One region of the Acetobacter sp. P5B1 genome, then DNA from elsewhere that is predicted to be linked to it. Evidence: predicted binding sites of a transcription regulator. Region 1 holds the regulator's gene; the other holds the start of a gene.
The links. Region 1 encodes LexA, which represses DNA repair genes until DNA is damaged. Its sites were predicted from a motif close to TGTTCTANNTANGTTC; they were not measured.

Region 1 (7,270 bases):
CGCAGGTTTTCTGGCGATTGCTATTCGTCCGCCTACCGTGCCACCGGGTGGCTGCCGCCTGCGGGTGGTGCTGCACGGAAACCATACAGAGGCGCAGGTGGACCAGCTGGCGCAGGTGCTCAAGGATGCTGTGTCGCAGTGCGCAGCAATGGGATTTGCATGATCGGGCCGCGGCTTGTTTTTGTGCATGGCTGGGGTTGCGGGCCGGATATCTGGGAGCCGGTGCTGGAGGCATTGGATCAGCCTTCAGCCTGTGTGCTGGATCTGGGCTATTTCGGAGCCTCGCAGAGCGACACACAGCAGCGGCTGGACGCTGTGCTGCGTGGATCACTGCCCGTACTCGCCGTTGGTCATTCTCTGGGCTTTCTCTGGCTTCTCTCTCGTGGAGGCTGGCCAAAAGGGACACGCTTTCTGGGCATCAACGCGTTCGGGCGCTTTGCGGCCGAAGACGGTTTTTCGCAGGGCGTGCCTCAGCGTATGCTGACTCGTATGCAGACAGGCCTGCAGCGCGATGCGGTTCAGGTGGTCAATAATTTTCGCGCCCGCTGTGGCGTGGGGCCGGTTACGCCAAATGCTCTTTGTGTGCCAGCCCTGCAGGACGGTCTGACAGAGCTGATGACGCTGGACGCAAGGCCTGCGCTGGCCCGTCTCGCTGAGGTGCCCGGGACCGTAAAGGTTCTGGCCGGGGAGCACGATCCGATTGTCAGCCCGGAGATGACGCAGGCCTCTTTCCCGCGGGGTGTGCCGGTTGAATGGGAATCTGAGGGCGGGCACATGCTCCCGCTGACACATCCACATGTCTGTGCCGAGGTTGTTCGGTGCATGATGTCACAAAATCTGGAAAACTCATGACCGACCGTTCTGCCCCGGCCCGACAGGCTCGCATTCAGCAAAGTTTTGATGCTGCGGAGGGGTATGATGCCGCCGCTGTGCTGCAACGTGTGGCGGCGCGGCGTCTGTTTGATGGTCTCCGGGCGCGACTGGCTGGCCGGGCACCCCGACGCATTCTGGAAGTTGGGTGCGGTACGGGCTTTCTCACGCACATGCTGCATGAGGCATGGCCTGAGGCGGAACTGGTCGCAACGGATGTTGCGACCCGTATGCTGGAACGCGCCCGCAAGCGAGTCGGGGACGGCGTGCAGTTTTGCGTGATGGATGCGGCCCGACCCGATGTGGCAGGAGCGTTCGACCTGATTTGCGGCAATCTGGTTTTTCAGTGGCTGGCTGAACCCTCAGTAGCCTTGCAAACGCTGGCGGACCAGCTGGCCCCCGGTGGTGTGATTGCGGTCTCCACCTTGCTGGATGGCACCTTTGAAGAATGGCGACAGGCCTGCACCGCAGAAGGGCTGATGGCGGCAACACCGGATTACCCGGCCGCCCGGACTGTGCAAGGCTGGCAGCCCGGCCTGTGCGCCGGGAAATGGACAACAGAACGGTGCGTTCAGCCCTTTGAAAATGGACTGGCCTTTGTAAAGCATTTGAAGGACACCGGGGCTTCCGTGCCGCGTGAAGACGGGAAGGCCTTCTCTCCCGTCGAACTGCGCCGTGCTCTGACACGCTTTGATCAGGCCGGAGCCATGGTGACATGGCATCTGGCCTACGGCTGTTTTCAAAAGCCTCAGCGCGCCGGAGTGTTTGTCACCGGGACAGATACCGGCGTGGGCAAAACGCTGACATCTGCCTGCCTCGTGCATGCGTGGAAAGCGGTCTACTGGAAGCCGTTGCAAAGCGGGCTTGCGGATGAAGAAGGTGATACGGCGACGGTCATAAAGCTGAGCGGTTGCCTGCCGGAGGACTGCTTTCCGTCAGCCGGGGCGTATCAGGCCTCTCTGTCTCCTCTGGCGGCTGCCAGGGCCGAAGGTGCGGAGATTGACCCCGCACGTCTGGCTTTGCCTTTAGAGGATCCACAGCGCCCGCTCGTGGTGGAAGGGGCAGGAGGCCTGATGGTGCCTGCGACCGATACGCTGATGATGGTTGATCTGGCTGAACGCTGGGGTTTGCCGGTGGTGCTTGTCGCCCGAAGCGGACTGGGGACGCTGAACCATACGCTGCTTAGTCTGGAAGCGTTGCGTACCCGTGGTCTGGCCATTGCCGGGGTGGTGCTGAGCGGCCCGCTCAACCCGGAGAACAGCAAGACCATTCAGGAAAAAGGGCAGGTGCGCATTCTCGCGGAATTACCCCAGCAGGAGGCCCTGACTGCGGAGACCGTTGCCGCACTGAGCCGCCTGATTCCCGCATGGGACGATGTGTCTGAAGCAATGCAAGTGGGGCGTAAGGGCGTTTCAGAGAAAGTCTGACGTTTCTACCCGGTCTTGATGGATGGGGCTTCTGCTCCTGAATGGAGAAGCCCCAACAGAGCGGATGCGTGATCTTTCAACATCACGCTCCGTAGTGTCTCAGTCGTCAGTGGTAGCGGCGGATCAGTCCAGCCAGTCGACCCTGAATGTGCAGGCGTTCAGCGGGCACAATGCGCGTTTCATAGCGCGGGTTGGCGGGTTCCAGCGCAATGGTGTTGCCCTTGCGGCGCAGGCGTTTGAGCGTGACTTCGCTATTATCAATGAGTGCGACAACAATCTGTCCGTTCTCGGCATCTTCTGTGCGACGGATGATGACGTGATCGCCGTCCAGAATCCCGGCCTCAATCATGGAATCCCCGGTGACTTCCAGCGCGTAGTAGTCGCCTGAGGTCACCATATCTTTCGGGATGTCCAGAAAGGTATCCGTTTCGGCCATGGCTTCAATCGGCAGACCAGCGGCAATGCGCCCATAAAGCGGGATTTTCAGCGCGGCGGGCTGGTGGCGGGAGAAATCACCACGCACGACATTTGTGGGCAGCGTTTCGGAGGCAGGCGCCATTTCCGGGAGATGGATGACTTCCAGCGCGCGGGCCCGATGGTGATGACGACGCAGAAATCCACGTTCTTCCAGCCCGGAAATCAGGCGATGAATGCCGGATTTGGAGCGCAGGCCCATGGCCTCTTTCATCTCGTCGAAAGAAGGAGAGAAACCCGTCTGCTTGAGGTGAGAATCAATAAAAAGCAGCAGTTTGTGCTGTTTGCGCGTCAGCATTGCGGCACCCCGGAGCAGATGAGTGTTTTTGTATTTATAGTGCTTTGTTCTATATAAGTTCTCTTTTTTAGTCAAGGGGTTATTCACCCCAGCCAAAAGCACTTCTGTATTTTTTGTGGTGTCTGTAAAGGTTCCTGCAGAAGGCCCGTTGGGGCCTGTGCTTTCAGTCTGGCTATTTAAGCGGGGCCGGTGATCATCGGTCCGAAATCCCTGATGCCGTCTTTGTATGCGGTTCTATAACATATTGAAAAGGTTCGGTGTTTAGGAAAATTATCACGGTTCCGGCAGCGTTTTGTGCCTGTTTTAGCCTGAGTTTGCCTCAGGCTGCGGCGCAGGCGACTGCTCCCGATGCGAATGCGTTCAGCTTCGCAGACCGCCTGACGCGGGACTGGGGCGGTGTACGTCGCACGCTGGCGGAACATGGGGTGGATTTTCAGCTGACGGACCAGAACGAGTTGTGGGCTGTGCCTGTCGGGGGGAGCCAGCCGTCCAATAACTACATTGGCGTGACCACCGGCCAGCTTTCTGTGGATCTTGGGCGCCTGACGCATCTGCCGCTCGGCACCATTGGCATCAGTGGGGTGGATATTCGCGGTCATCCCTTCAGCAACCAGCCGCTTTATGTGTTCAATCAGGTCTCCGGGATTGAGGCGGATATCAACCTGCGCCTCTATGAGGTCTGGTATGGCCAGACTTTTGACCATGATCGGCTGGATATGCGTATTGGGAAGCTTGATCTCAGTCATGACTTCATGGGGAGTGATGGCGCGATGCAGTTCATGAACGCCTCATTCTCCTGGCCCATGGTGCCGGATAACAACCTGTACGATCAGGGGCCGGCGTCACCGCTGGGCACGCCTGCCGTGCGGGTCAAATACAAGCTTTCCAAAAGCTTGACGGTTCTGGCCGCCGTTGCGGATGATAACCCGATTGGCGCTGGTTTTCTGAACGATGCCGACCCGTGGAACCAGAATCAGGACCCCAGCGGCACCCGATTCCATTTTGGCACCGGGGCGCTGATGTTTCTGGAAGCGCAGTATCACACGCAACTCTGGGGGAAGGACGGAACCTATAAGCTGGGTGGTTACGGAGATACCGGCCGCTTTCCGGATCAGGCTGACCCAACTGTTCGCCATAAAGGCAACTGGACGTTTTACGCCGTGGCCGATCAGGTTCTGGCTAATCTTGCAGGTAAGCAGACGGTTGCGGGCTTTGTGCGCGCCACATGGGCACCGCCCGCTAACCGCAACCAGATTGTGAATGCGGTAGACGCCGGATTTTTGTTGAACGCGCCATTCCAGCGCGCAAACGATGTTCTGGGGCTTGGGTTCGGCTATGGCGAGGCCAGCCCGGTTTTGCGGCGGTCAGAACGGCGTGCGGGCACGCTGGCGCAGCACGCCGAATATCATCTGGAACTGACTTATCAGTTTCAGGCGACACCCTGGCTCCTCATCCAGCCTGATCTTCAGGGGATGCTTTCACCCAGCGGCGGTGTACTGGATACCGCAGGTCGCAGGGTGAAAGACGAAGCCATTTTTGGCCTGCATTCCAGCATGTCGTTCTGAAGCTCTCAGGGCAGGCGAAGAATACGGCAGGGCGCGCCGGCTTTCTCGGCTGGTGCGAAGGGCGCGCGAATCAGGAGCGCCTGACTTTGGGCGAAAATATTCAGCTGAGCCGAATCCTGTGAACTGAAGGGTGTTGCCAGTGGAAGTTGTCCATCAGCCTGGGGCGTGAGGCGGCACCGCACAAAATCCTGCCGCTGGTCGTTCTCGCCAATATCCGTGCCCAGCACGGCGGCTTCCGTTTCCATCTTGTCCGGCACGGGCTGGCCGAGCAGCTTGCGCAGGGCAGGGACCACAAACACCAGACTACACACCAGCGCCGCGACCGGATTGCCCGGCAGGCCGATAACGGGGGTGTGGCCCAACTGGCCGAACATCAGCGGTCTGCCCGGGCGCATGGCGATTTTCCAGAAATCCAGCGCCAGACCGTGAGCCTCCAGCGTGCTGCGCACGACGTCATACGTGCCCACACTTGCCCCGCCGATAGTCACCAGCAGATCCAGCGTATGCGCCTGCCCGATGGCGGCAGAGAGAGACTCGGCATTATCCCGTGCAACAGGGAGCAGGATCGCGTCCGCCCCCAGAGATTTGAGCAGGGCGGTAATCATGAACGCGCCGGAATTGACGATGGAGTCTGGCGACGCCGGGTCTCCGGGCAGCACAATCTCATCACCCGTCGCCAGAACGCCAATGCGCGGGCGGCGAGACACGGGGAGCCAGATATGCCCGCCAGCCGCTGCCAGCCCGATATCGCGCGGCCCGATTTTTTTGCCTGCCGGAACCAGAATGTCGCCTTTGCGGAAATCCTGCCCCTCTTTGCGGATGAACTGGCCCACGCGCCCGGCGCTGAGCAGCGTTGCGTGATCGCCCTCACGCCGCACATTTTCCTGAATCATGACCATATCGGCGCCTGCGGGGATCTGGCTGCCGGTAAACAGCCGCAGGCAGGTGCCTTTCTTCACGGTCAGGCTGGATGGGTGTCCTGCGGGGGCTTCGCCCACAATGCGCAGTGTGGCGCCTTCCTGCGCGTCCTCAGCCTTGAGAGCATAGCCATCCATTGAGGAGATGGAGACAGGTGGATTGGAGAGGCGCGCTGTGAGCGGGGATGCCAGCACCCGGCCACATCCATCGGCCAGAGAGACGGTTTCCAAGCCCCCGGCTGAGAATTTTTCAAGGATTCGGGCGCGTGCAACAGCCACATCCAGCATGTTTTTTTACTCCTTTCGGCTATTCCCACGCCTGAATGATGCAAGAATGCTTGACGTTTGGCTCTTGTATGCGCATTTTGCCGGCACTTGAACACCACCCGACCACGTTTCTGGCGTGGTGCCGGGTTTAACGATGCTCTGCTGAGGAAGCTATGGCCAAGACCAATGTTATCAAAATCCGTCTCGTTTCCACGGCGGACACCGGTTACTTCTACGTCACCAAGAAGAACGCCCGTGCCCACACCGGCAAGATGGAACTGAAGAAGTACGATCCCGTTGCACGCAAGCACGTCGTGTTCCGCGAAGCGAAAATCAAATAATCTCGCCCTTCTGGGGGAAGAGATTATAAAAAAGCGGCTCCATCCGGGGCCGCTTTTTTTTTATGGCTGTTGTGCCGCGTGCATAAAGAAAAACCCCGCCAGACGGATCTGCGGGGTTCGAGCGTAACAGGTCATGCTGCCGGGGCTATCGCCCGTTGCGGTTTGCCCGATAGCCGGTCTTTAGCGTTTACGGCGTTTAGTAAAGCGGATCATGCCGGTCATACGGCACGACAATATCGTTCTTGTCAGCCAGATTGAGCATCGCGCGGGCGCGTTCATCCAGCGTGTCATTATCCAGAGACTGTTCCCGCAGGCCGTTCACCCGCCGCCGCCAGGCTGTCTGCTCTGCAGAAGCATCCTGCTGCGCCTGTTTGGCCTGATCAAGCAGCACAAGCTGGCTCTGATACGCCTTCATGCCGTGGTCACCCTGCGTGGCGTTCCAGCCAAAATAGACCGCAATGCCCAGAAAAACGGTGGGCGGAACAATGGCGCGCACTGCACGTCTGATAAAGCGGCCGATTTGCACGATTTTAACGTCCCTCTGTCCCGGAAAATGACATTTTGATCAGATCTTTATGTCTAAACCATGAATATCTGCACAGGAAGAGACCTCGGGACGGGAAGGGCATAAAAAAAGCCGTGCTCCGAAGAACACGGCTCTAATAGGCCAAGAGGTAGGCCTGTCGCTCAGGACTTCAGGATGGAACGGCCTGCATACTGTGCTGCTGTAGCCAGTTCCTGCTCAATGCGAATGAGCTGGTTGTATTTTGCAGTTCTGTCGGACCGGGACAGGGAGCCGGTCTTGATCTGCCCGCAGTTGGTGGCAACAGCCAGATCCGCAATGGTGGAATCTTCTGTCTCACCGGAGCGATGGCTCATGACCGCCGTGTAGCCTGCCTTGTGCGCGACTTCGATCGCTTCCAGCGTTTCCGTCAGGGTGCCGATCTGGTTGACCTTTACCAGAATGGAATTGCTCACACCGGCTTTAATGCCGCGACGCAGGCGCTCGGGATTGGTGACGAACAGATCATCGCCAACCAGCTGAATTTTCTTACCGAGCGTTTCCGTCAGCAGAGCCCAGCCTTCCCAGTCATCTTCCGCCAGACCATCT
Region 2 (7,270 bases), on a different contig from region 1:
GCAGCGCGTGCGGCCTCAACATCCCGCGTGGCAGCCCCACCAGCCTGTTTGACCTGCTGGGCTCGCGCCATCGCAGCCTGCGCCAGTACCAGCCCGGCGCGTGCTTTTTCTTCATCCGTGGTGGCCTGCGCCATATCCCCGGCAAGCAGAGTCGCCAGCGGCTGGCCGTGCTTGACATGCTGACCGGGCACGACATTCAACGCCACAATGCGCCCGGTCACGGGTGCCAGAATGGGCACCTGCCGGGCAGGTTCCGTCACAATAGCGCCGGGAACGGACAAGGTATCCTTCGGGACAACAACCTGTACAGCCTCAACCCCCAGCCGCTTCCGCAGCGGCGAGCCCTCCGGCACGCTCAGGCTGCCATCCTGCCCCACAACAAGCGGGGTTTTCTCCGCCCATGCCGGGGTATTTGCCAAACACGCCAGAGCACAAAGCAGGCCAAACACGCGCCGACCCACCCGCAACCGCATAGGAACCACCCGTCCGGCTCGCATCACGCAACCCTGCACGGCAGATCAGAAAAATGAGTGAGTGTCATTGGGCGGATCGCTCCCACTTTATGAATTACGCAGGAGATACCCGCTCAGAACCTAAGCAAACAAGCCCCGAGGCTGGAGCATAGCTTTATTGCATTTGACGCATTAAGCGGATCTTGCTGAAAATTTCATCCACAAAACATCGAATGTAATCAAAATTTTACAATGTTTTTGAGCTTCAAGGCTCTTCAAAGGCTATTTTTTACGGTTTTTAGAAATAATACCACCCTGACAACACAAAAAAACGCTGGCCCTTTGCAGAGCCAGCGTTTTGCGAGACCGGATCTTGATGCCCGGTCTTAGACGATGAAAGCCGTCTTACTGGTCGTCATCATCCCCGCCATTAGAAGAGGAAGAATCAGACCCATCCCCCGTGCCATCCGGGGAAATGGCGATAAACAGAGACTGCCCATCCCGCAGCACCCGGAGAAGAACTGGTTTTTTAGCTGCCAGCGCTCCGCGTACCGCCGTAACAGCAGCCCGTGGGGAATCGACGTTCTGGTTACTGACGGACTGGATCACATCACCGGGGCGAATACCGGCCTGATCCGCCGGGGAACCGGGCTGCACATCATTCACCACCACACCATGCACATCACTACCCAGACCAAGCTGGCGACGGATATCGCCACTCAGCGGCGTGAGCGACACGCCCAGATGCTGGCCTGAGGACGCATTGCCCTCGATCCCACCATCGTTGGAAGCTTTGGCGAGGTTGCCGATCTTGACCGTCAGCGTCTGCGGCTTACCGCCGCGCAGATAGCCGATTTTGGCGTCCGTGCCTGGAGCCACAGAAGCAACCCGCACCGCCAGATCATGCGGAGAGGCGACTTTCTGACCATTGAAGTCGGTCACTACGTCTTCCGCCTTCAGGCCAGCCTTTTCTGCAGGGCTGTCCGGGCTGGTGCTGGCCACCAGCGCACCGGCAGGCGGCGCACCCGGAGCCGGAACGGGCATGTTCAGGGCTTTCGCCATAGCCGGGGAGATGACCTGAGCATTCACGCCCAGATAGCCACGGACCACATGGCCAGTCTTGCGTAGCTGGTCTGTCACGCTGCGCACGGTGTCAGACGGAATGGCAAAGCCGATGCCAATGGACCCACCGCCGGAGGGAGAGAGAATGGCGGTGTTAACCCCCACCACCTTGCCATCCTGCGTGAACAGCGGACCACCGGAGTTACCGCGATTGATGGGCGCATCAATCTGGATGAAGTTGTCGTACGGGCCTTCATTAATGTCACGCCCACGGGCGGACACGATCCCTGCCGTGACAGTGCCACCCAGACCATACGGGTTCCCAACGGCCACAACCCATTCACCGGGCTGCACATCATCAGATTCGCCCAGCTCGATAAAGGGCAGCTTCTGGGACGACGTGACTTTCAGAAGGGCCAGATCCGTCTTGCCATCGCGGCCAATAATCTTGGCGGGCAGCGTTGTGCCATCATCCAGCGTGACGGTGACCTTGGTGGCCCCTTTCACAACATGGTTGTTGGTGACGACGTAACCATCGGCTGAGATCAGAAAGCCAGACCCGCGGGCTTCAATCTGCTGGCGGGACTGCTGGGGAGCCATCTGGAACGGGAAGGGAAAAGGAAAGGGCATGCCGCCCATTCCCCCCATGCCACCGCCTTCACCCTCAACAGCATCAGCCTTGATCATGGAGGTAATGGAGACAACGGCAGGTTTGACCTGTTTGACCAGATTCACAAAGTTTGGAAGCGTCTGGACCGGGCTGCTCGGTTTGATGGCCCCGGCATCCTCAGCATAGGCAGCGTGGAGGCCAGCCGGCCCTGTGCCCATCGTCCCTACAAAGGCTGCACCAGCCAGAAGGGCCAGAAGTGTCTTGCGGCTAGTCCGCCCGAAAAACTTGGATACAGATTTTTCCGACATCACGATTCCGACTGTTCCCTTAAACTCTTGCCAACAGGGTCAATCCCCGCCGGGGCGCATGATTCAGACCATCAGGCCAGATATCATACGCTTCTGCGGTTAACATGGTTCCTTGATAACAAAAACAAAAGGTCGCCCGGCAGGAACCCCCTTATTTATCTTACTCTTGTAACATGCGTCAGAGCGCAGAAGAGGCCTCACTCTCCCGCTCTCGCAACGTCTGGAAAAAGGTTTTGAGCAAAGCGGCAGAGTCGCGTTCCCGCACACCGCCGATAATTTCCGGCCTGTGCAGCGCCTCGGCGCGAAAGGGTAGACGCGGCCCATGTTCCACGCCACCGCCTTTTGGGTCATACGCGCCAAACAACACGCGCCCGACGCGGAAATGCGCCAGCGCCGCTGCGCACATGGGGCACGGCTCCAGCGTGACGACAAGCGTGCAATCCGCCAGCCGTTTGCCGCCTCGTGCCGCCGTTGCTGCGCGCATCACCAGCATTTCCGCATGGGCGGAGGGGTCATGCAGTTCTTCCACACGATTGCCCGCCTGAGCCAGCACGGTGCCATCCGGCCCCAGCAAGACCGCGCCGACAGGAACTTCCCCTCTTTGCGCTGCGTTCTGCGCCTCGCAAAGTGCTAATTCCATCCCGTTTTTCATCGGTGCATGCCTCTTTTTGCCCCTGCTGGCTGTGCCGCAAACCGGTTTAGTCCCTCAGCTAAAAGGAGAAACTCACCAAATATTTCAAACCTCACTCGCCGTTCGATAAATTACGTCTTTTTGCCTTATTTCAAACGGTCGTTTTTCCTTGCAAAAGCGCGATCTTCTCTGTCATCATGCCTTATAGATGCCATGATCTGTTCTGTAACAGACATGCAACTGACACCATATTGTCAGGGAATTCTGCCCTGACCCAGATAGCGGAAAGGATTAGTACAATGCACAGTCTGTCTCTCATCCTCGCCGCCGCTGCGATCGGCCTCGGCCTTGCCGTTGTAGACCGGACGGTAAATGAACCGGCAACAGCCTCCTCCCACGTCCAGCGGGTTTCTCTGCTGCCGGGTTGATTTCTGCGGACTTTCTGCCGCTTTCAGAAGACGTTTGTGTTTATCCCCGTGCAAACCGTCGCAGGGTGTGGCACCTGATACGCTTCATCCGGCTTTTTCTGACAAAAGACACCCGAGTTCATGACCGCACGCCGCCCCGTTATCGGCATTACGCTTGACCATGAGGCGGCCGGACCAGACCGCTATTCCCGATTCCCCTGGTATGCTCTGCGGGAAAACTATATGTCCGCTATTGCGACGGCGGGTGGTTTGCCGGTGGCTTTGCCGCTTTTCCCGCAGTTTGCCTCAGAGTATCTCGACCAGATTGACGGACTGCTGATCGCCGGCGGCGCGTTTGATATTGATCCATCCCTGTATGGTGAGGCCGAGCGCCACAGCAGCGTGACCCTGCGCCCGGTACGCACACAGGCTGAGCAAGCCTATCTGGCTGCTGCCATGCAGCGTAAAATGCCGGTTCTGGGCATTTGTGGCGGCATGCAGCTTCTGGCCGTGGCCCTCGGTGGCACGCTGATCCAGCACATCCCCGAGTCCTGCCCCACGGCCCTCCCGCACGAGCAACCTAATCCGCGCGATGAAGCCAGCCATGCAGTGCATCTGGAGCCGGATACGCTGCTGGCGCGCTGCGTGGGGCGGCCCCGCATGGCCGTTAATTCCTCCCATCATCAGGCCGTGCGCACACCCGGACGCGGGATTATCAATGCCCTGGCAGAAGATGGACTGATTGAAGGGGTGGAAGACCCCACCCTTCCGTTTTGCCTCGGGGTGCAATGGCATCCGGAATTTGGCATAGACCCGGGTGACCGGAGCATTTTTAGCGCCTTTGTACAGGCAGCAGGAGAACAAGAGTGACGCAGGAAACGCGTGGAGAACGCATCGCCAAATGGCTGGGCCGAACCGGTGTTGCCAGCCGGCGTGATGCCGAGCGGATGATTGAAGAAGGACGGGTGAAGCTGAATAATCAGCCCGTCACGCATCCCGCCACGTTTGTTACTTCCGACGACATTGTGCAGGTGGACGGCAAGATTGTGGACCACCCCCAGCGCACCCGCCTGTGGCGCTACCACAAGCCGGACGGACTGGTGACGACGCATAAGGACCCGGAAGGCCGCCCGACTGTTTTTGCCTCGCTGCCGGAAGGCATGCCGCGCGTCATCAGCGTGGGCCGGCTGGATCTGAACAGTGAAGGCCTGCTGCTGCTGACCAATGATGGCGAACTGGCCCGACGGCTGGAACTGCCCAACAATGGCTGGCTGCGGCGCTACCGTGTACGCGTGTTTGGTGTGGTGGATGAGGCCCGTCTGGCGTCCCTCGCCAACGGCAGCGTGTTCGAGGGTGTGCGGTATGGGCCAATTGAAGCCGGGCTCGATTCCCGCAAGGGCGATAACGCCTGGCTGACGGTGTCCCTGCGTGAAGGCAAGAACCGCGAAATTCGTAAGGTAATGATGGGCCTGAACCTGCATGTCAGCCGCCTGATTCGCACCAGCTACGGCCCCTTCCAGCTCGGAACCCTGCAGCGCGGAGAGCTGGAAGAAGTGCCCGGCAAGATCCTCCGTGAGCAGATGCCCAGAGCCCCGGAAAAAACTGCTAGCAAGAAGGCCCGGTAACCATGCGGATTATTGCAGGGGCTCGCAAAGGCCGGATGCTGGCCGCCCCACCCGGCACCACAACCCGCCCCACGGCGGACCGGGTGCGGCAGGCGCTGTTCGATATGCTGCTTCATGCCCCATGGGGTGGCCCGGACCTGCTGACCAATGCGCGCGTAATGGATGCGTTTGCAGGCACCGGGGCGCTGGGGCTGGAAGCGCTTTCACGCGGGGCAGAACACGCCACGTTTTTTGAGAATGATCGCGCTGCTCTTTCCGCCCTGCGCACCAATATTGCAGGCTGTAAGTGGGAGGACCGAAGTAAGGTCGTTCCCCGGGATGTCACCAAACCCACGCGCGCTCCGGCCCCATGCTCCCTGCTGTTTCTGGACCCGCCCTATCGGCAGGATCTGCCTGCCCGGACACTAGCCGCCCTGCACGCCCAGGGCTGGATTGCACCCGGCGCCATTGCGGTGATTGAAACCGCCGCGCAGGAACCGCTGCCGCTGCTAGAGAAAAATGCGGACGGCACGACACGCCTGCCGGAAACCGCGCCCGTCAGTGAGGATGAAGAAACTCCACCTCCCCCGGCCTATGCGGGCACATTGCTGGCGGAACGACGGCATGGGGCCGCGCGTCTTACTGTCTGGCAGCTGTAAGCGCGTCCCCACCTCCCATCCGATTGAGGTGCGTGCGCCCGACTCGCCATTTTGGAGATAGAATCAAACCAGAACTGGCGACGGGCGCAGGAGTGCGCTACACGGGCTGGATACTCTTTTTATTGTTTTAGAAAACGGGGTCATTGATGGCTGGTAGCGTCAACAAGGTTATTCTGGTGGGCAATCTGGGCAAAGACCCGGAAGTCCGCACCAGCCAGAGCGGCATGAAAATTGTCTCTTTTTCTGTCGCCACCAGTGACACATGGAATGACCGCGCCTCCGGTGAACGCCGGGAACGGACGGAATGGCACCGTGTGGTCATTTTCAATGATCGTCTGGCCGACGTGGCAGAACGCTTCCTGCGCAAAGGCCGCAAGGTCTATCTGGAAGGCGCTTTGCAGACCCGCAAATGGACCGATCAGTCCGGGCAGGAACGCTACACGACCGAAGTGATTGTTGAGCGGTTCCGTGGGGAACTGGTTCTGCTCGACAGCCGCAGCGGCGGTGAAGGTGAAGAGTCCGGCGGCTTTGGCGGTGGCAGCAGCAGCTACGGCGGCGGGAATGGCGGTGGTGGTTACGGCGGCGGAAGCGGCGGTGGCTATGGTGGTGGCAATCAGGGCGGCGACTTTGGCGGCTCTTCCGCACCGCGCCAGAACGCTCCGGCCCGCGGCCCGGGCGGCGGCAATGCTGGCGGCTGGGACGCCCCCGGCAATAGTGATCTGGACGACGAAATCCCGTTCTGATCGGCCTATGGGTCTGACAGTCCCTCCCCCGGCCCTTTGCCGGGGTGATGCGGTCTGTCTCAACGGGAATTTTCCGTAATGACACCTGCATCTTCTGTTCCCCACTCTTCCGGTCGCCTTGCAGCGGCGCTGACGCTGTGTGGAACAGGGTGCACTTTTCTTCTCCCCCTCCTCTTCTTTTATAGTCGCGCGCTCAGCGATGTGGCGGCGACCACTATCGCCTGCCTGTTCCTCCTCTACTCCGCTCTGCAGAAAGACTGGCAGTGGATACGGAAGGACTGGCTACGCCCGGCTGCCGTGTTCTGCGGGCTCTGCCTGATCTCCTCCCTTTATATCGGCCAGAAAGGCGCATGGGTTCAGGCGTTATGTCTGCCGCGTCTCTTCCTGCTCACCGCCGCCATGGAAAGCTGGATTCTGGTCCCGGCCTCCCGCCGTAAGACACTGGCCGCCATTTTGTTTGTGCTGGCCCTGTGGCTGATCACCCAGTGCTGGAAACAGTATCTGACCGGCACCAACCTGCTGGGCTATCCCCCGGCGGATGATGGTGCTCTGACCGGCCCCTTCGTGAAGCCACGGGCCGGATTTACGCTGCTCATGCTCTTTTTCCCGGCCCTGATGCCGGTGGTTTTGCGCGCGTTTTATACCAAGCGTCTGCGCCCATGGATTGGCGGCGTGGTGCTGCTGGTGCTGAGCGTGACCACCATGGTGCTGATTGGCCAGCGGATGAGCAATGTGCTGCTCCTCTTCGGCCTGATGCTGACCGCCCTGATGATCCCGCGCTTTCGCGTGCCATT

Region 2: a site for LexA is predicted at 5,794-5,809, ahead of ssb (single-stranded DNA-binding protein). Genes of this name have one in related genera too.

What each region holds. Positions count from the first base shown of each region.
Region 1 covers NZ_JACRVS010000002.1:105,883-113,152, forward strand. Annotated here, with positions in the region: gene KP703_RS01810 (8-amino-7-oxononanoate synthase) at 1-163, shown strand, start outside; gene KP703_RS01815 (alpha/beta fold hydrolase) at 160-852, shown strand; gene bioD (dethiobiotin synthase) at 849-2,297, shown strand; gene lexA (transcriptional repressor LexA) at 2,404-3,069, opposite strand; gene KP703_RS01830 (carbohydrate porin) at 3,327-4,634, shown strand; gene glp (gephyrin-like molybdotransferase Glp) at 4,640-5,839, opposite strand; gene rpmG (50S ribosomal protein L33) at 5,992-6,159, shown strand; gene KP703_RS01845 (septum formation initiator family protein) at 6,356-6,685, opposite strand; gene eno (phosphopyruvate hydratase) at 6,847-7,270, opposite strand, start outside.
Region 2 covers NZ_JACRVS010000029.1:15,864-23,133, forward strand. Annotated here, with positions in the region: gene KP703_RS13195 (efflux RND transporter periplasmic adaptor subunit) at 1-473, opposite strand, end outside; gene KP703_RS13200 (Do family serine endopeptidase) at 858-2,432, opposite strand; gene KP703_RS13205 (nucleoside deaminase) at 2,611-3,084, opposite strand; gene KP703_RS15820 (hypothetical protein) at 3,363-3,491, shown strand; gene KP703_RS13210 (gamma-glutamyl-gamma-aminobutyrate hydrolase family protein) at 3,612-4,340, shown strand; gene KP703_RS13215 (pseudouridine synthase) at 4,337-5,095, shown strand; gene rsmD (16S rRNA (guanine(966)-N(2))-methyltransferase RsmD) at 5,098-5,733, shown strand; gene ssb (single-stranded DNA-binding protein) at 5,880-6,476, shown strand; gene KP703_RS13230 (O-antigen ligase) at 6,555-7,270, shown strand, end outside.